DNA from 4 places in the Paenibacillus yonginensis genome. Region 4 is predicted to be linked to each of the others. Evidence: predicted binding sites of a transcription regulator. Region 4 holds the regulator's gene; each other region holds the start of a gene.
The links. Region 4 encodes Rex, which represses fermentation and respiration genes when NADH is low (regulators of the CRP and FNR family bind a similar motif). Its sites were predicted from a motif close to TTGTGAAATATTTCACAA; they were not measured.

Region 1 (5,151 bases), 150 kb from region 4:
GCGATTTCGGCATAACGCTGGTCGGCTACGAAGTTAGTGTACTTAGGCCAAGCCGCAAATTTCGTAGGTTTCTTCGCGTTATAGCGGATGACGTGCGGCAGCAGGATCGCGTTGGTACGTCCGTGAGCGGTATGATATTGACCGCCCCATTTATGCGCCAAGCTGTGGTTGATGCCCAGGAACGCATTCGCAAAAGCCATACCGGCCAGAGTCGAAGCGTTGTGCATTTTCTCGCGGGCGAGTTTGTCGCCGGTCAAAGCCGATTTCTCGAGATATTGGAACACCAGCTGAATCGCTTTAATCGCCAGGCCGTCCGTATAATCGTTTGCCATAACGGATACATAAGCTTCGATACCATGAGTCAGCACGTCCATGCCGGTATCGGCAACGGCTACTTTAGGCAGGCTGTAGACGAATTCAGGGTCGATGATCGCAACGTCCGGCGTCAGCTCGTAATCGGCCAAAGGATATTTGGTGTTGCCGACTTCTTTATTAGTAATAACTGCAAACGGCGTAACTTCGGAACCTGTACCGGATGTTGTCGGGATCGCTACGAATTTTGCTTTTTGACCCAAGCTAGGGTATTTGTAGGTCCGTTTGCGGATATCCATGAATTTCTGTTTCAGGTTGTGGAAATCGGTGTCCGGATATTCATAGAACAGCCACATGCCTTTGGCGGCATCCATCGGCGAACCGCCGCCTAGAGCGATGATGCAGTCCGGCTGGAATTTCGCCATCATTTCAGTACCGCGGGCAACGGTCGTAGTCGATGGATCCGGTTCAACGTCGGAGAACACTTCGATCGCTACAGGCGTTTGGCGCTGACGGAGGTAATGCTCCAATCTTTCCACATATCCCAGCTTCACCATCATCGGGTCGGTAACGATCATGACACGGTTAATGTCCGGCATTTTGGCCAGGTACTGGGTTGCGCCTTTTTCAAAATAGATTTTGGAAGGTACTTTAAACCACTGCATATTCACGGTACGATGGTTCACCCTTTTCACGTTAATCAGGTTGACGGCGGTCACGTTCGAAGAAGTGGAGTTGCGTCCGTAAGAGCCGCAGCCCAGCGTCAGCGACGGCAGGTTCGTGTTGTAGATGTCGCCGATGCCGCCCTGCGAAGAAGGCTGGTTCACCAGGATCCGGCAGGTTGGCAGACGGTCCGAAAATTTCTGGATGATTTCATCGTTGTTCGAATGAATAACCGACGAATGTCCCATGCCGCCGAAGTGTACAACCTGTTCCGCAAGGTCGATGCCTTGTTCAGCGGTTTTTACTTTGTAGCAGGCCAGTACAGGGCTGAGCTTCTCCGCAGACAGCGGGAATTTAGGACCTACGCCGTCAATTTCGGCGACAAGGATTTTGGTTCCGGCCGGCACCTGAATGCCGCACATTTCCGCAATTTTAACGGCTGGCTGTCCGACGATGGCCGGATTAACGGCGCATTTTTCGGCGACAATAGCTCCGGCCGTCAGCTTGGCGGCTTCTTCCTTGTTGACGAAATAGCAGCCGTTGGCGATCATTTTTTTCTTCACTTGGTCAAAAATAGGCTCTTCAATAATAACCGCTTGTTCGGAAGCACAGATCATGCCGTTGTCGAACGTTTTGGACAGGATCAAATCATTAACCGCTTGATCCAAATCAGCGCTTTTCTCAATGAAGCAAGGCACGTTGCCGGGACCTACGCCGAGAGCCGGTTTGCCGCAGCTGTAAGCTGCTTTCACCATGGCGGAACCGCCGGTGGCGAGAATGCAGGCTACATCAGGATGATTCATCAAAGCGTTGGTTCGGTCCATGGAAGGCTGTTCGATCCATTGGATGCAATCGGCGGGAGCGCCGTGTTTCACAGCGGCTTCCAGCAGAATTTTAGCGGCTTCGCGGCTGCATTCCTGTGCGGAAGGGTGGAAGCCGAAGATAATCGGGTTGCGTGTCTTAATGGCGATCAAAGATTTGAAGATCGTCGTGGAAGTCGGATTCGTCACCGGCGTAATCCCCATAATAATGCCGACCGGTTCAGCGATCTTCTGGAAGCTTTCGTAAGGATTGTCTTCAATCACGCCGACCGTCTTGCCATATTTGATGCTGTTCCAGATGTATTCGGTAGCGAACATGTTTTTAATAATTTTGTCCTCGTATACCCCGCGGCCCGTTTCTTCAACGGCTTTCTTGGCGAGGTACATGTGTTTGTCGAGCCCGGCCAGAGCCATCGCCTGCACAATGTCGTCGATTTGCTGCTGATCCATGCTCATGAAAGCCTCTGAAGCTTTTTTCGCTTTGTCGATCAAACCTTGGATGTACTCCTGTGCAGGCTGTACGGCCTGCTTTACATTTGAAGCTGCTTCATTTTTTACGGCCATCTCTCTCATCCTCCTGATAGTTGAAAAAGTTTAATAGGTCGGGCGGAGCAGCCCGGCGGCCTTGCTGTTGCCTCAACGAGACTTTGTAACACTTTGTTACAAAGTCTGCCGCGCCGAATCGCCTTACCGTTCTTCTTTACGGATTTATCATAGCACAGCCATTTTAACTTGTGTAGTGAATTTTTTCACAAAGTTTGTCTGTTTTGAAAATTTGTTTTCGCTCTAGTTTCAATTTCTTGCAATACAGCGTTCATTTATTATTCCCATTTTCCCTGTTTCCAAATGCTGGTTCCCCTCTTTTAAGTGAAAATAGTCACAATGTTTAAAATTTCGCCACTTTTTAGGCTTCAAAAAGCCCCAAATTACAGATAATACACGTTATAATTAATTTAAAAATTTGAGAAAAATTTGGAGTACAAAGGGGAAACCAAAAATGAGCGAGCAAATGAACGGCGTTGAAACCCAAGGGAATACAAGTTGTTTTTCGGAACAGAATTTCAATCGACTGCTTGTCATCATGAAAGACAAAAATTACGCCGAAGGTTCCCATCTGTTCTGGGAAGGCGATGTGTCGGACAAATTGTTCTACATCAAACGCGGACGCGTTAAAATGACCAAATCGACGGATGAAGGCAAAGAACTCATTCTATATATGTACGGACGCGGGGACCTGATCGGCCAGGCCGATCCGTTCTTCAGCTCGAAGCACAGCTTTACGGCGGAAGTCATTGAAGACTGCGAGGTCGGCATCGTGGAAAATAAGGATCTTGAAATCCTCATCTGTCAGCACTGCGATTTCGCGATCGACTTCATGAAATGGATGGGCATTCACCACCGCCTGACCCAAACCAAATTCAGAGACTTGATGATGTACGGCAAACCGGGCGCGCTCTGCTCGACGCTGATCCGGCTTAGCAATACTTACGGCGAACAGCACGGCGACACGATCCTCATTAATAAAAAGATTACGCATACCGATCTTTCGAACATGATCGGCGCTACACGCGAAAGCGTCAACCGGATGCTGAGCGACCTGCGCAAGAAGGACGCGCTTGAATACGAAAACGGCATGATCGTCATTAAAGATCTCGTTATGCTCCAGGACATCTGCCACTGCGAGCTGTGCCCGAATGAAATTTGCCGGATCTGATCCCTTTTCAGCTGCCTTTGCGAGCTCACTTCAGCCCCTGCAAATCTAAAAGCTCTGCCCGTTAGCAGCGGACAGAGCTTTTTAATTTACGCTCGACTTACTAATGTTTGGTGTCGCTTGGTTGTTCCAGAACCGAATACATTGCAGCAGCTTGCCTTAAATCTGACTCAGCACAACCTCAAGTTTGTCGCTGGGCTGAAGCGGGATATCCAGACCGCTTTGCAGCAGTTTTTTGTTGTTCAGCTTGACGACCCACTGTTCGTTCACATTGCCGGTATAACCATTAACAGACGTCACAAGACGGCTCCCGTCATTGAGCTGAATCAAACCGCATTGCATGAGAACGCTTCTAACCGTCAGATTCGCCTGGTAGATATTCACAAAGTAATACTGCATGCTCGGCTTGGACAATCCGCCGGAAATATTGAGTACCACAGGGGTAAGTGACGAGGCGGTTGCTCCGTCCTTCCCTTTCAGATATACCAGCACTTCGTCGCCGCTATGCATCGTCTTGCCCCAGGAAGAGGCCTCTGCTTCGGCACCATTCACTTTAACCGCCCAGGATAATCCGTTATCCAGCGATATATCGCCGACGGAGACAATGCCGTCTTGCTCATCATTTAACACAATAATTCCACTGCTCCGAAGGACTTCTCTCAGGTCAGGTTTCTTCAGCTCATCCACCGGGAAGGTCCGGGTAATATCCGGAATCAGCCTTTCACCGTCAATTCGCAGCCTGATCTTATTGTCAAGCGGCATGACAGAAGGCTGCGGTTCTGCAGAAGGCCGCGAGGAACAGGCAGCCGAGAATAATAACACCGAGCATGCCAATAACCCTAAAAGAAGGCGGCCGATCCAGCTTGTCCAGCTCACCTTTCCTCCCCCTCTCTTGGTATGGTTCCTCCTTTAAGCATACCGGACATCTCCGTCCGTTTCAAACGCCTACCTTCAAAAGAGCGTCCCACTGGGGACGCCCTGCCTTCTATACCTTCCCAAAATCCCGGCTTCCGTCAAACATTCTGTTCATCCAGATCATAAAGGCTGCGGACAGATTGAAATCATTATCGCTAAGCAAAAAACAAATGCCGCAATCCGCGTACCGGATCCGGCATTTGCTTATTCATCATTTACTGTTCTATCCCTACCCGTTTCTTGAATGGCCGCCTGTGTTGAAACTCTTGTTAATAAGGCTATGCTTGCTTGATCCACTTTTACTCGATCCAATCTTCCGCCCAAGACTGAATTTGATCCATTACAGGGCGGAGCGCCTTCCCCTTTTCGGTCAGCTCATATTCAATCCTAACCGGTGTTTCCGGATAGACGTGCCGGGTCAAAATCCCTTCGCACTCCAGATCCTTCATCCGTTCAGACAGCATTTTATCGCTCATCGACGGGATCAGATTCGAAATATCTTTAAAGCGTTTGGGACCACTCATCAAAGTTCGAATAATCAATCCGTTCCACCGTTTCCCCAGGAAAGAAAATGCGGTTTCAAAGCGGGGGCACATGCTGAAATCCTTATCTGCCATTGCTTATCACCTCTTTAATGATCCGGAGCAGATGGTTCCGGATTTTGCTTACATTAAGTTAGTACATATCATTTTAACATAGTTTTAACGATTTGAAAACGGGCTATTCATG
Region 2 (5,151 bases), 1.8 Mb from region 4:
CTTTCGCAGACAGCTGCGGGAAGGCAAAGACGATTCCGTAGAAGGCCGAATCCTAGAGGTTGCCGATAAACTCGACCAGATCTACGAAGCCTTCGCCGAGCTGCAAAAAGGAAACACGGAGAAAGAATTTGTATTTATGTACCGGAGCGCCCTGATCAAAATCAAAGGCATCCAGCTGCACTGCGTGGATTATTTTCTGGAACAGATTCTGCCTGACCTGGTCAGCGAAGGCTCACGATCCCCTATCGATATTGAGCAGATTACCAAAGACGCGTTGGCGTCTTAACCTCCCCTTATGCCCCTCCTTTTAATCCCCCTCTTGATTCGCAAATCTATTTTATTTGAAAAGAAACAAAAAGCCAGCCTCGGACAGGCTGGCTTTCTATTGGAATGAGAACCGACCTTCACCTCCGTGTTCCCGCCCCTTGGATGGATGATTTCACGCCTTTCCAAACCCAGCTGTCCACTTCCGGCAGGTCGACGCCTTCTTCGCGGATATATTGATGATGTTTCTCTAACATCTGTTCCATTTCTTTCACGATAGCAGCATATTGTCCGGCTTCAGGAAGGCTCAATACAGCTTCCTTCACCAGATCAAAGCGGTCCATCTGGTTGAGCACGCGCATGTCGAATGGGGTGGTGATGTCGCCGTTTTCACGGTAGCCGTGAACGTGCAGATGATGGTTGTGACGTTCAAAGAACAGATCTTTGATGAGCCCTTCATAACCATGGAAAGCGAAAATCACCGGTTTATCGGCTGTAAAATAACGGTCGAACTCCTCATCGGACAATCCCCGCGGATCAAGCTTCCGGCTTCTCAGCTTAAGCAGATCAACCACGTTGATATAACGGATCTTCAGCTGCGGCAGCTTCTCGTGCAGCATGGAGATCGCCGCCAGGCTTTCAATGGTTGGCTCGGTGCCGGAGGACGCCATCACCAGGTCCGGCTCCCCGCCTTGGTCCGTGCTGGCCCAATCGATGATTTTGAGGCCGTTATCCACCAGCTCCTGCGCTTCATCTGCCGAGAAGAACTGCGGACGCGGATGTTTGGACGACACGATCAGGTTGATCTTCTGACGGTCGTTAAGCACTTTATCGAACACAGCCAGCAAAGTGTTGGCGTCAGCCGGCAAATACTCGCGGATGAATTCCGGTTTCTTGTCGGCCAGGTGCCCGAGCAGGCCTGGATCCTGGTGCGTATACCCATTGTGGTCCTGCTGGAACACCGTCGAGGTCGCCACAATGTTGAGGGACGGAATATCGGCGCGCCAGCTTTGCTCCGTTGCTTTGCGCAGCCATTTGAAATGCTGCGTAATCATGGAGTCCACGACCCGCAGGAACGCTTCATAGCTGGCAAAAAATCCGTGGCGTCCGGTCAGCACGTATCCTTCCAGCAAGCCTTCCGCCTGATGTTCGGACAACTGGGAATCGATAACGCGGCCATAGGAAGCCATAAATTCGTCGTTCGGCTCCATGATTTTCTCCAGCCACTGGCGTTTTGTAGCTTCAAAGACAGGCGCCAAACGGTTGGACATCGTTTCATCCGGTCCGAAGATGCGGAAGTTTTTGCTCGTTTCGTTCAGCTCAATGACTTCTTTGAGGTATTTGCCCAGCACGGACATGTCCTGGGCGGTCTGCTTGCCGGGCTCGCTGTTGTCCAGCGCGTATTTGCGGAAGTCCGGCAGCTTCAGGTCTTTGATCCGCTTGCCGGCATTGGTCACCGGATTCATCGCCATCCGTCTGTCTCCTTTTGGCGCGAGCTCGGCGATTTCGGCGTGCAGACGGCCCTTTTCATCAAACAGCTCTTCCGGTCTATAGCTGTTCAGCCACTGCAGCAGGGCATCTGCATGCTCCATATGCTTCTGATCCACCGGGATCGGTACCTGGTGGGCACGGAAGGAGTTTTCATTCGGCACCTGATCCCACTCTTTAGGACCGGTCCAGCCTTTAGGGGAACGGAATACCAGCATCGGCCAAGCCGGGCGTGCGGAGTCGTTATTTTCACGCGCATAGCTTTGAATAGCACCAATGCGTTCCACAATCGCATCCAACGTTTCCGCCATAGCAGGATGCATGTGCGCCGGTTCGCTGCCTTCCACGAAATAAGGCTCCCAGCCGTAACCTTTGAAATAAGCGGTCAGCTCTTCTTTGCTCATCCGCGACAGCAGCGTCGGGTTGCTGATCTTAAAGCCGTTCAAATGCAAAATCGGCAGCACGGCACCGTCGGTGATCGGGTTAATGAAGCGGTTCGAGAACCAGGAAGCGGCCAGCGGGCCCGTCTCGGCTTCACCGTCACCCACAACCACAGCCGCAATCAGGTCAGGATTATCCAGAATGGCCCCCGTACCGTGGGATAAAGAGTATCCAAGCTCTCCTCCTTCATGAATGGAACCCGGCGTTTCCGGTGCCGCGTGGGAAGCGATCCCGCCCGGGAAGGAGAACTGCTTGAAGAGCTTCGTCATCCCCGGGATATCCTGCGTAATTTGGGGATAAATTTCCGTGTAGCTGCCGTCCAGATACGAATTGGACACCATAACCTGGCCGCCGTGGCCCGGTCCTTCAATGTAAAACATATTCAAGTCATATTTGTTGATCACCCGATTTAAATGAGCATAAATAAAGTTTTGGCCCGGAATCGTACCCCAGTGTCCAATCGGTTTCACTTTGATATCCTCGGCTTTAAGCGGTTCGCGGAGCAAAGGGTTGCTTTTCAAATAAAGCTGTCCCACCGAGATATAATTGGCCGCCCGCCAAAATGCATCCAATTTGTCCAGGTATTCTTGGGACGAATAATCCACCTTGGTATCGGTAACTAACATTTCACCCACTCCTTTATCTCTAATATTGTGAATAATTTCACTTATAGTTACATCATAACAACCTTTTTGAAAAATGATACGGTCCAATTTTGTGAAAAAGTGAACATAGTATGAAATTTAGAACTCAACCTCCGAAGGAAACAAAAAGAAGACCAGCATCCGCTGATCCTCAGTCTTCCCTACCGCTCCTGAACCGATACAAAGCTATTGAATTTCATGTACTGATAATGGAACCGCATATGGGAGAATTCGAAAGGCGTCCCGTTGTCCAGAAAAAAAATCCCCTCCATAACGCCGACCGGCTCATGCGGCTTTAAATGAAGCAGTTCCTGGTCGGCAGGCTCGGAGGGCTCGGCGAACACGGACAAAAACGATTTGGTGACCGCCAGATTGTGCGCTTCCTCCAAGTAATTAAAAATCGATCCTTCAATGATGGCCAGGTTCAGATTCTGCACGATCTTGATCGGAATGTAGCCTGTCTCAATCATAAACGGATCTTCCTCAAATAACCGGAGGCGGACGATTTTATACACGAAGTCATGAGGCCCCAGGAACAAATCCCTCTGCAGTTCTTCCGTAGGAAGGATCACTTCAAAGCTGATCACCTTCACCTTCGGCTTCTGCCCGTGCATCTGGAAATTGTCGGTGACGCCCAGATTGGAGCCCTCGTAATTGAAGATCGATTCGTTCTTGATGTACAACGGATTAATAAAGGTGCCTGAACCCTGTTTCTTAAAAATAAGTCCGGCATGTTCCATTCGGGCAAGCGCCCGTTTCACGGAGCTCCGACTCACCCGGTAATGCTCGCTGAGACTCCGCTCATCCGGCAGACGCATGTCCGGGAACTGGCCTGCCAATATTTTTGATTTAAGATCATCCATAATTTGCTTGTACACAAACTGAGTCATGGCCTACTCCTTCTTCGTTTCGTCAGCTCTCGGCTTCTCGGATGCGCGTTGGCCCGTCCAATGCAGCCCTACTATACCATAACGAGGAACGGATGAATGTGAGCGAACCCACGACCTGTCCGGCCGTGCTGCCTAGTAGTCTTTAGAGTCTATAGAGGCTTTAGAGGCTTTTCCGCCTGCGCCGGGTCCAGCAAACGTTCCAGCGCAAAAGCCAAATGCCGGACGGCCGTCCGGGAATGACGGTAAAAGGTTGTCCGGCTCATATGAAACAAGTCAGCCAGCTGGTTTTTGTTCCGTCCGCGATGCAGGTACGTTTCTCGTAAAATCTGCTGTTCCAGCGGTGTCAGCGGCTGAAGGGGCCGCTCGTCCGTTAGGATCTGATGAATCTGCGCCTGGATGAAGGCGCCTGTAAGGCCAAACATACGGATGACCGGATGCTGGTTCAGCAGATGAACATCAAACAATTGCTGTAGAATTTGCTGCACAACGTGTTCGTCTAAGCTAAAAGAGGCTGGCATTGAAGCTGCGGCTGCTTCTCCCGTTTGCCAAATAATCCTCTGCACCCATGCGTCAAACGAGGTATGCCGAAAATCCAGCTCCCATATTTGCCATGGGGGTGTGTCCGCCTGGGCTTTTGGCTCAGGAGACGGGCTCTGTTCTCTAGAGGCGGCAAACGTTTCGGGTTCCGGCCATAACGGTAAATCTGCCGGTAAAGCGGTCCGCTCCTGGAAGCCCATAAACGGCAGCAGCGTATTCAGCTGTGGATCGGCTGTCACCAAAATCCCGCGCAGACCGCCGGTCATAAAGACCAGCCACTGCTGCATCAGCAGGGCCCCAAGCTCTTCCGGACGGTACAACGGCTGCGTAACATCGACGGCAGCGAGCAGTACAAACAGGGTATCCGCTGTTTCAGGCTCCAGCTCATTCAGCCGGTCTGCTTCCCCGCCAAGCACCCGCTCCCACCCCGGAGCATATCGCTTTAGCAGCGGCATAGTCCCGGCATGGAGCCACAAACCGGCGCTGAAAGCCAGCGGCGTTCTCGCGTCGCTGCGAACAACCCGGATACCCTCCGGGCTGTGCTCCGCGATATCCTCCAGCAGCGCCGGGTAATCCTCCGGCCGGACCAACTCCGACTGCCAGTCGGACTGGGCAACGGAAGCCGCCATAAACCGCTGCAGTTCAGGCAGATCCTCAGGCTGGAACGGGGAAGGCTCCGGCACCCGCAGCTGGGAGGAGAAATGCGCATACGCATGTGCGGCCGGCAGAAACTCGCGGTACAGCTCCAGCACGTGGGCGGCAATCCGCATTTGCTGCCGTTTGCCTGCCGTTTGAAACCGCTCGGCCAGCACGGTAAACACCCGATTCCGCAGCAACTGGAAGGCATCCGCCCAACGCTGGGCATAATCCTCCCGCAGCAGCCGGGA
Region 3 (5,151 bases), 2.4 Mb from region 4:
TTCCCGGCAAGGTAGCGGTGATGCCGGCAAGGGAGTCCTTGTCGCCTTCCCCGTGGCTTACGGTGAGGCCGGACATTTTTAAAACGCTTGAGGGGGTCCAAAGAATCTGTCCCGGGGTTTGGTTCTTCATGTTTCGGTCGGGCATCGGTTCAACGGCATTTCCGGGCTGAGCTGCCAAAGGCGCGCCGGTTTGGCCAGCCTTCATAGTCCTATGTGAACCAGCGGTCTCGGGGTCGTCGGTCCCGGCAATAATCGCGCGGATCGTTTCACCCGCTTCTTTGCCGTCCATCGTCGCATGAAAATCCGCGCCGACCATACGCACCGGCAGAAAATATTCCGGCGCGAGGATCAGAACCGTCAGCGCTGGCAGCAGGGTAAGGCGCCCGTCAATCAGACGGAGCCCCAGGCTCACCGCCACCGACGCCACTGACAGCATCGTGAAGAAATCCAGGGCGAACGAGGACATAAAAGCTACCCGCAGCGTTCTCATTGTAGCTGAGCGGTAGGAGTCGCTGACTTTCTCGATGGAGCGGACATGGCCTTTGCTCCGGCCTAAATATTTCAGCGTCTCCAGCCCGCGCAGCGAATCCACAAAGTGGTTGGACAATACGCGGTACGTGCCGATCTGCCGCTCCGTCTGCCGACGCGCGGCCAGCCCCACCAGAATCATAAAGACGATCAGAATCGGCATCGTAATAATCAAAATCAGGCCCGACATGACATCCTGTGTAAACACGAACAACAAAACCAGGACAGGTGTCATTCCCGTGGCCAGCATGCGCGGCAGGAACAACTCCAGATAGGTTTTATACTTGGAAATGCCGTCCAGCACCAGGGTGACCAGCTTGCCTGTGCCCTCCCGGGAGGCAAAACGGGGACCCAGCCCAAACAGCTTGCCAACAAACGCCTTGCGCAGCTCGCTCCCGGTCCGCTCGGCAAAACGGTAGGCCAGCCGCTGCTGCAGCAGGTTCGTCAGCTGCCGGACCGTAAAACCAAGCAGGAACAATACGAGGCTGCCGTATTGTTCCTGCAGGGATTCGCCGTTAAACAGGCCGGTGACGGCATCCGCCAGCCACTTGGCCTGCATAATTACGGCAAGGGTATGAATGAACGTCAGCGCGGCCATGAACGCCATAACCGTCCGAATTCCTTTTAACTTCAGCAAGTTTTTGTCCATGTCCGTTCATTCCTGTCTCAATGATTAATATTCCAGATGCGATTTCTCGTGCACCCGTTTGTGGAAGACGAAATAACTCCAGATCTGATAACCGAGCACGAACGGCAGCAGCGACACAGCTACGATCGTCATGACCTTCAGCGAATAATGGCCCGAGGCCGCATTATGAATCGTCAGGTTGAAAGCCGTATCGATCGAACTGATCATCACATTCGGGAACAGCCCAGCGAACACGCCGACAATCGCCAAAGCGATAACCGCGCCGGTCATCCCGAAAGCCCAGCCGTCCCGTTCACGGCTCAGGAAATAACCGGCCAGCAGGAAAGCGGCCAGTCCCAACAAAGCCAACACGCTTAATACGGCGCCATGCGCTTCAAAGATATCCGTTGCAAAATAAGTGGCAATGCCGGTCAGGGCCAGCAGGGCCGCGAGCGGATACAGCATTTGTTTGGCCAGCTTGCGCGCTTTGTTCTGGAGTTCTCCCTCCGTACGGAGTACCGTGAACAGAAGGCCGTGCACAAAACAAAGCACCGTAACGGTAATGCCGCCCACCAGCGTATACCAGTTCACCATGTCGAACAGTCCGGCTCTCATCTCCATTTGCCCGTCGATCGGCAGGCCTTTCATAAAGCCGGCGAAGACGACGCCCAGCAGGAATGGAGGCAGCAGGCTGCCGATGAAAATGCAGACGTCCCACGTTTTTTTCCAGCGGTCGTCCTGCACCTTGCCCCGGAATTCGAAAGCGACCCCTCTGGCGATCAGCGCCAGCAGAAGCACAACTAGAGGTGTATAGTAGCCGCTGAACATCGTGGCGTACCAGTTCGGGAAAGCGGCGAATATGGCGCCGCCCGCCGTCAGCAGCCACACTTCATTGCCGTCCCAAAACGGGCCGATCGCGTTGATCAACACGCGGCGTTCCGTATCGTTTTTGGCAAGAATGCCTGTAGCCATGCCAACCCCGAAATCAAAGCCCTCGAGGAAAAAGAAACCGATGAACAGCACCGCCACCAAAATAAACCAAAGCTCATTAAGAGACAGCATGATACCCCTCCTTGCCGAATGGATCTGTGGAATGTTCGTCGTCGGAATGGTCTTTGGCGTATGGACCTTGTTTGATCACTTTCACCCAAAGGAACACCATCACGACGGCCAGCACGGTATAAATTGCGCAGAAGGCGATAATCGAGAACAGCAGCTGGCCTGCGGTCACGTTAGGCGACACGGAGTCGGCGGTGGTCATCAGCCCGAATACCGTCCAAGGCTGGCGGCCGAATTCCGTCATGATCCAGCCTGAAGTATTCGCGATATAAGGCAGCGAAATGCCAAACAGCATCAAACGCAGGTAACCTTTGTTCGGGCGGTCCATTTTTTTGCGCATCCACAGGTACAAGCCGTAAGCAGCAAACAAAATCATGAGCGAACCTGCTGCCACCATGATGCGGAAGCTCCAGAAGGTCGTGCGCACCGGCGGGATGTAGTTGCCTTCGCCGTATTTTTGCGTATACTCGGCCTGCAGTTCGTTCATGCCTTTGACTTCCCCGTTCAGTTTGCTGTAGGAAAGGAAGCTGAGCAGGTAAGGAATTTTGATCTCGAATTTATTTTCTTTGGTCTTCGGGTCAATCGCCGCAACGACCGTCCATGGGGCAGGATCGCCGCTTTTGCCCCAGAGGCCTTCGGAAGCTGCCATCTTCATCGGCTGGGTCTCTACCAGGTACTGGGCCTGCTGATGACCGAAGATTGCGGTCAGGAAAGAGGACAACAAAGCCACGATGACTGCGATTTTAAAAGAGCTTTTAAAGAAAGCATAATCTTTTTTCTTGAGCATTTTGTACGCGCTGATGCCGCAGATCAGGAAAGAGCCAGTGGCCAGCGCACCAAGGACGGTATGTGGAAATTCCACCCACAGCTGCCCGTTGGCGATCAGGGCGAAAAAGTCATTCATCTCCGCGCGGCCGTTGTTGACTTCAAAGCCTACCGGATGCTGCATAAACGAGTTGGCCGCCAGAATCCAAAGCGCGGACAACGTCGTCCCCAGGCAGACAAGCCAGATGCTGAGCAGGTGGACTTTCTTGGACAACCGGTCCCAGCCGAAAATCCAAATTCCCATAAAGGTCGACTCCAGAAAAAACGCGGCCAGCGCTTCAATCGCAAGCGGTGCGCCAAAGACGTCTCCGACGAACCGGGAATAATCGGACCAGTTCATGCCAAACTGGAACTCCTGCAGGATGCCTGTTACGACTCCGACTGCAAAGTTGATGAGGAACAGCTTGCCCCAGAACTTTGCCATTGTTTTGTACACTTCTTTGCCTTTGACGACATACATCGTCTCCATGACCGCGATCATAAACACCAACCCGATCGACATCGGCACGAAGAAGAAATGGAAGATGGTCGTCGCAGCAAACTGGATGCGTGCAAGCACTAACGGATCCATGGATCATACTCTCCTTTGAACGATAAGAATGGGAGGCAGGCTGCCTCTCTTGCTTGGAAAACTCACTGTTCTTATCATGGCAGTTCTTCAAAGGGGGTATTGTGATAAATGTCACAATAGAAAACGGAAATTTATAAAATTTGTGACCATAATCACAACTTTCGTCGAAATTGCACACAAATCAGGCAAAACCACAAGCGATTTCAAACTTTTTTTGCCTCAAAGCTCATTGACAGATTCGTTTTGTGATCTGCCTCACAACGTTCAATTTTGAAGGAATTTTATAGCCCAAACGGGCTATGCGGGGGATTCGGGATTCCAGTATGATGGAACATGTACCGATTATGAGGTTCGTACTGATAAGGAAGAAGATAAAGAAGGAGTGAAGATTCGACATGATGATTCTTATGTCTGCTTTGGTGGCTGTCAGCTTCATAGTAATTGGCATTTTCTGCGGAAAGATATTCAAAGAAGAAGATCAACTCGAACAACAAACGCACTAAACCTTAAATGCAAGCCATATCACATATTAACTATATATGAAACAATATAGATAACCGCCGCCTTTCCACATTAGGAAAGATCGGCGGTTTTGTTGTTCTGTCTTCTATAACTCCACGTCCGTAAGCCGGAAGGTCGTTACATCGACCAGGCCGCGGTTCGAGATGCGCAGATCCGGAATAACAGGCAGCGCGATCAGAGAGAAGGTCATAAATGGAGCATGAATTGTGCAGCCAAGCTCCTTCCAGCCCGCTTCAAGCCCACGAACCTCTTCCACCACCTGGTCCAGCGGTTTGTCGGACATCAGTCCGGCTACCGGCATTTCGACCAGGCCCAGCACTTTGCCGTCCTTGACGGCAATCATGCCGCCGCCGCATTCCGCCAGCTTGGAGGCGGCAAATACCATGTCCGCTTCATTTGTGCCCATGACGAGCAGGTTATGACTGTCGTGCGCTACGGTTGAAGCAACGGCACCTTCTTTCAACCCGAAGCCTTTGGCGAACGCAAGGGAAATATCACCCGAGCCTTTGTGCCGTTCAATGCAGGCGAGCAGCAGGACATCCTGCTGCGGGTCCGGCTGGATGTAACCGTCCTTCACCGTTAACTCAGCTGTCGCCGAGGCCGTCCGGGCGCTGTTCTCAATCACTTGAATCACCTTCACCCGGGTTGTTCCTACAACCGAAGTGCCGCCTGCTCCTGCCCCTGCTCCAGCAGTTGTCCGTTTGCTGCGCAGTCGAAAGTCCTCCGGCCGCAGCTTCCGGGCCAGCTGTACCGACTGCCGGGCTTTCTCCGGATAAACATAAGACGGGAACGGAATGACGATGCGCCCCTGCCGAGCAACAACGGCTCCATCGGCAATGACAAGCGAAGGAACCATTTGCTGCAAGTCATCAACGAGCAGGATGTCCGCACATTTTCCCGGTGAGATGGCCCCGAGGTCCCGTTCCATATTAAAGTATCTCGCCGTATTAATCGTAGCCATCTGAATGGCCGTTACCGGGTCTACCCCTTCCTCAACGGCCCGGCGCACGACATGGTT
Region 4 (5,151 bases):
GACTCCGATGGTCTTGACGAGACCGGCCTCCTGCTTGGCTCTCAGGATTGCCGCATCCTCCTGCGTCCATGTGTCCTGCATCACATAAACATAATAACGATACAGCCCAAACAGAATCGCCGCCAAAACCAAAATTGAAATCCAGATCCATTTCGTTTTTGTTCTCAAATCTGTTCTTCACTCCTCTCCCTGCTCCGCATCCCTTCAAACAATTCCATTAGCGGGCAAGGAGACCTTCAAATGCCTGCTGGGCTTCAAAGCGAATACGCTCCTCGTCCAGCGTAAGGCATTCTCCATGCTTGACCACCTGCCGCCCGTCAACCCAAACATGCTCTACATCTTTGGCTCCAGCAGCGTAGACCGTGTGCGAGATGAAATCCGTTTTCGGCAGGAAATGAGCCTGCTCGGTATTTAAAGCGATGAAATCGGCTTTCATCCCGGCCTCCAGCCGGCCGACGTCCTGCAGGAACAGCGATTTGGCGCCGTATTCCGTTCCCATCTTCAAGGCTTCCAGAGCCGGAACCGCCGTTGGATCACCGGAAACACCTTTATGGATCAAGGCAGCGAGTCGGATTTCCTCCAGCATGTCGAGATTGTTGTTGCTAGCCGGCCCATCCGTCCCCAAGGAAACGGTAACTCCCGCCTTGAGCAAATCCACCACGCGGGCTATGCCGCTGGCCAGCTTCAGGTTGCTTCCCGGATTGTGGGAAACGCCGACGCGGTGTTCCGCCAGAATAGCGATCTCCTCATCGGTCAGATGTACGGCATGAGCTACGAGAGACGGGCGGGAGAACAGGCCCAGCTTAAGCAAATGCTCTACTGGACGCGTGCCGTAATCCCGGACATTCTGCTCCACTTCAGCCCGTGTCTCAGACATATGCGTATGAAGCGGCAGATCCAGATCATGGGCAGCCTGAACGATTTTTTCAATATAATCCGGCGGACACGTGTAAGGAGCGTGGGGCGACATCATCGCCGTAATTCGGCCCTCTGCCGCACCATGCCACTGCTTGGCGAAGCTGACTGCGTCCTGGAGTTTGGCTGTCTGCACTTCGGGCGGACAAAGACCGATTACCCCGCGGGTCAGCACTGCCCGAATGCCGCTTTGCTCAGCGACCTTGCCGACCTGGTCCATATGATCGTACATGTCAAGGAAAGTGGTGGTGCCGCCCTTCAGCATTTCGAGCACGGACAGAGCGGTACCCTTATACACATCTTCGCCGGTGAATTTGGCTTCCATCGGCCACATTTTCTCCTGCAGCCAGACCTGAAGCGCCAGATCATCCCCGTAACCGCGAAGCAGCGACATGGCGGCATGGCCATGCGTATTGACCAGCCCCGGCAGGAACAGCAACCCGGAGCCGTCAAAGCTGTCTGTATCCTCAGTTCCTTCAGGCAAACTTTCGCCGATATATTGAATCCGGTTGTCCTCAACCAGCATGTATCCGTTAATTACAGGCTTCTCGGGGTTCATCACCGCGAAGGTCCCGTTTTTGATCAACCATTTACGACTCATTTGAATGTTCCTTTCCTTGGTCCAAATAATAAGCCAAACTTAACAGGTCGGTAGTAAAGTCCGCAGCATGGACCCGGACACCGGGCGGAACCTTCAGGATGACCGGCGCGAAATTCAGAATGGCCTGAATGCCTGCCTCCACAAGCTGATCCGCGACCCGCTGGGCCTCCCAATGAGGCACAGTGATAATGCCGATGCGGATTCCCAGCTTCTTAACGGTTTCGGGCAACTCCGCGATTGGCTGAACGGACAAATAATTGATCTGGGTACCGATTTTGGCTTCTGCGATATCAAAGACCGCTACAATCTTCATATTGTCTTTTAAATACATATTGTAATTGGAAAGCGCTTGACCGAGATTACCGGCACCTACGAGAGCTACGCTGATTTCCTGATCCAGATTCAGAATCTGACGAATCTTCTCGATCAGGTAAGCGACGTCATAGCCGATGCCCTTACGGCCGAAATCACCGAAATATGCCAGGTCCTTGCGGATTTGGGCCGGATTTAAATCCAGATTCTGCCCCAGCTCCTGAGAGGATACCGTCATGACATCCCGGTTGTGCAGCTCGTTTAAGTACCGCAGATAAACCGGCATACGCCGGACGACGGCATCCGATATTTTTTCCGATTTCATGTTATTCACCCTTTGCTGCGCCTGGATCGGCGCCATTTTCCGTAGGTTCCAGCCACTCCGTGATCCGGGGAACCATCTGGCTTAGCGGCATGTGCTCCATTTTAGGTCCCGGCAGCGAATACAGAAAATATTTCCCGTAATATGAGTCCAGAATACGAGTATCGTATACGATGACGATGCCTTTATCTCTAGAAGAGCGCACCAGCCGGCCAAAGCCTTGTTTGAAACGGATAACCGCCTGAGGAACGGACAGCTTTGTGAATGGATTTTTTTTCTGCTGCTGCAGCCGTTCGCTTTTGGCTTCTACCAGCGGATGGTTTGGCGGCTGGAAGGGCAGTCTGACAATGGCCAAACTGGTCAGCGCATCCCCCGGGATATCTACGCCTTCCCAAAAACTGCTTGTGCCCAGCAGTACCGAGGCGTCTTTGCTTTGGAAACGCCGGGTCAGCTTGGTTCGGCTGCCGCTGTCCATCCCCTGCCCAATTACCGTTATATTGTGGGCAGAAAGCTGCTCTTTAAGCGGCTCATAAACCTGCTTCAGCATTCGGTACGACGTGAACAGCACCAGCATCCTGCCGTTTGTCGCCACAGCCGATTCCGCCAGGGAATCGACAAGTGTGTTCACGAAATACGCGTCGCCGACACTGCCTTTCACGCTTGGAAAATCACGCGGGATAACGAGCAGCGCCTGATCTCTGTAATTGAACGGCGAAGGAAGAATGGCCGTCAGCAGACGGTCCTCTTCACTTGCCTCCTGCAGTCCGAGCTGATCAATCATATATTGGAAGGACTTATCAACCGTCAAAGTCGCAGAGGTCATGACTACGCTTTTTTTCTTGTCAAAGAAATAGGCTTTCAGCTGTTCGCTTACGTCAATGGGAACGGCATACATCTGCAAAGATTTGCTGCGGTAATGCCCATTGCCTTCAAGCCAGTACACCGTCTCCTCGTTATCCAGCTTCATGAAGAAACGCAGCGAATCCCGTTCGCTGCCCAGATCCTTGAACAAGCCGCTAATATCGGTCAGCAGGCCGTCAATGCCGTAATCATCCTGCTCCTCTTTCAACTCAGCCACCATCCGTTCACCCTTCCTCAGCACTTCGCTGATGGTAACGTGAATCTGGTTCTCCAGCAGGTTCAAAGTCTCCCACTGCTCCGGACGTTTGGCGGGAAGCAGACGTTTCACAAATTGTCCCGGTTCTCCAGGCGCCGCATCGCTGCGTTCGGTCATTAATCCGAACAGCAGCTCGCTAAGCTTATCCCAGTTCTCCTTCACCTCCAGGAGTGCCGGATAAATGGAGTCGATGGTCTCCATCCAGCCGGAAGCTTTCTCGGCACCGGAAGCGCCAAGCTGCAGCCGCAGATTGGGGAGCTGGCCGGTTCGGCTGTCCTTAAACAGCCGGGTCAACGTATGAATGATGGAGAAATATTTCATATGCAGTCCCAAATGTTTGCCGGCAACGTCCTCCAGATGATGCGCCTCGTCGATCACCAGCCGTTCATAAGCAGGCAGCAGCTGATGCCCGGCCTGAATGTCGGTGAACAGCTTTGAATGATTGGTAATGACGACATCCGCAACGCTGGCTTCGTGTTTGGCCCGGTGGTAGAAGCATTTGCGGAACCAGGGACATGAACGTCCAAGACAGGAGTCCGATTCGCTGGCAACGGTTTCCCAGAAATCGCCGCCCCTTCCCAGATTCAGCTCCTCATCATCACCGGTTTCAGTCTGGCTTAACCAGACGATCATCTGAGCCGCCGTGATGCTGTCTTCTTTCGGGCTTGCGAAATCACGCCTGCTTAGCTTGTGCTCAAACTTGCGCAGACACAAATAATGTTGTCTTCCTTTAAACACTGCTGCGCGAAAAGGAAAAGGAACCGCTTCAGTCAGCAGGGGAATATCCCGTTCCCTCAGCTGCTCCTGCAGGTTAATGGTATGGGTGCTGACCATGACCTTTTCCCCGGTTTTGACCGAGGAATAAATCGCCGGAAGCAAATACCCCAAGGATTTCCCGGTGCCAGTCCCCGCTTCTACAAGCAGATGTTTATCTTCGGCAAATGCCTGCTCCACCTGTCCAAGCATAATCTTCTGGGCTTCGCGTTCTTCATAGAACGGCAGCTTCTCCTTCAAATTCTCCCGAACCTGATCCAGAAACTGCTCAAAGCTCACCTTGGCCAGCGGATTCTCCTCGGCGTCATACCTTGCCGGCAAAATATCCATCCAGTCCTCATTGCGCATAGCAAACTGGCGGTAATACACAAATCCTGCATCATCCGTCTGGTCAGCCTGGCTTTCCCTTTCCGTTAACAGGGCGTCAAAAAACCAGCCCAAATCACTGTCTTCTGCGGCAAACAGGTCTGCAAGACGCTGAATCGTAATCAGCGGCAGCTCGGCAAGCTCATCCAGACATTTGAGAAAAATCAAAGCCGTAGCCTCAGCATCGCTGTCCGCCTGGTGCGGCCGGTCATGACTGAGTCCAAATTCCGTGCTGACCAGACCCAGCTGGTAGGAATTTAAGGAGGGAAAACAAATTTTCAAGAAATCCATCGTGTCGAGAATCCGCCCCGTAAAGGGAAGATATCCACAGCTGTCCAAGGCCTGCTGCAAGAAATTAAAATCAAATGCAACATTATGCCCGACCAGGACAACGTCATCAAGCAGCGGAACCATGTCCATCATCACTTCGTCGATTGAAGGAGCGTCCGCCACATCCTCTTCCGTGATGCCTGTTAAGCCGGTTATAAATGGCGGGATCGGCACTCCCGGTTTGACATAAGAAGAATAGACCTGCGAGATGGTGGAATCATGATCTATGATGGCAAGTCCAACCTGTATAATTTCATCGGTGGACTGATTACCCGTTGTTTCAAAATCGAGTACAGCATACTTCATTGGTTGTAAAATCCCTTTCTTTCGGGTCTATCACCTAGCATATCAAAAAAAATCCCGTTTGAAAATTGAACGAAGCCGGCTTTGAGAAATCCTGCACTTGCCTGACAA

Region 1: the regulator Rex is predicted to act here: its motif matches at 2,534-2,551, upstream of adhE (bifunctional acetaldehyde-CoA/alcohol dehydrogenase).
Region 2: the regulator Rex is predicted to act here: its motif matches at 2,845-2,862, upstream of AWM70_RS17965 (phosphoketolase family protein).
Region 3: the regulator Rex is predicted to act here: its motif matches at 3,711-3,728, upstream of AWM70_RS20555 (cytochrome ubiquinol oxidase subunit I).

Annotation. Positions count from the first base shown of each region.
Region 1 covers NZ_CP014167.1:2,256,579-2,261,729, forward strand. The annotation lists gene adhE (bifunctional acetaldehyde-CoA/alcohol dehydrogenase) at 1-2,360, opposite strand, end outside; gene AWM70_RS10415 (Crp/Fnr family transcriptional regulator) at 2,794-3,510, shown strand; gene AWM70_RS10420 (hypothetical protein) at 3,667-4,383, opposite strand; gene AWM70_RS10425 (winged helix-turn-helix transcriptional regulator) at 4,722-5,039, opposite strand.
Region 2 covers NZ_CP014167.1:3,950,435-3,955,585, forward strand. The annotation lists gene AWM70_RS17960 (HD domain-containing protein) at 1-286, shown strand, start outside; gene AWM70_RS17965 (phosphoketolase family protein) at 405-2,819, opposite strand; gene AWM70_RS17970 (GntR family transcriptional regulator) at 2,999-3,727, opposite strand; gene AWM70_RS17975 (bacterio-opsin activator) at 3,877-5,151, opposite strand, start outside.
Region 3 covers NZ_CP014167.1:4,534,592-4,539,742, reverse strand. The annotation lists gene cydD (thiol reductant ABC exporter subunit CydD) at 1-1,177, opposite strand, end outside; gene cydB (cytochrome d ubiquinol oxidase subunit II) at 1,202-2,218, opposite strand; gene AWM70_RS20555 (cytochrome ubiquinol oxidase subunit I) at 2,205-3,611, opposite strand; gene ade (adenine deaminase) at 4,219-5,151, opposite strand, start outside.
Region 4 covers NZ_CP014167.1:2,103,882-2,109,032, forward strand. The annotation lists gene AWM70_RS09625 (cell wall elongation regulator TseB-like domain-containing protein) at 1-168, opposite strand, end outside; gene AWM70_RS09630 (amidohydrolase) at 218-1,516, opposite strand; gene AWM70_RS09635 (redox-sensing transcriptional repressor Rex) at 1,506-2,153, opposite strand; gene dinG (ATP-dependent DNA helicase DinG) at 2,155-5,043, opposite strand.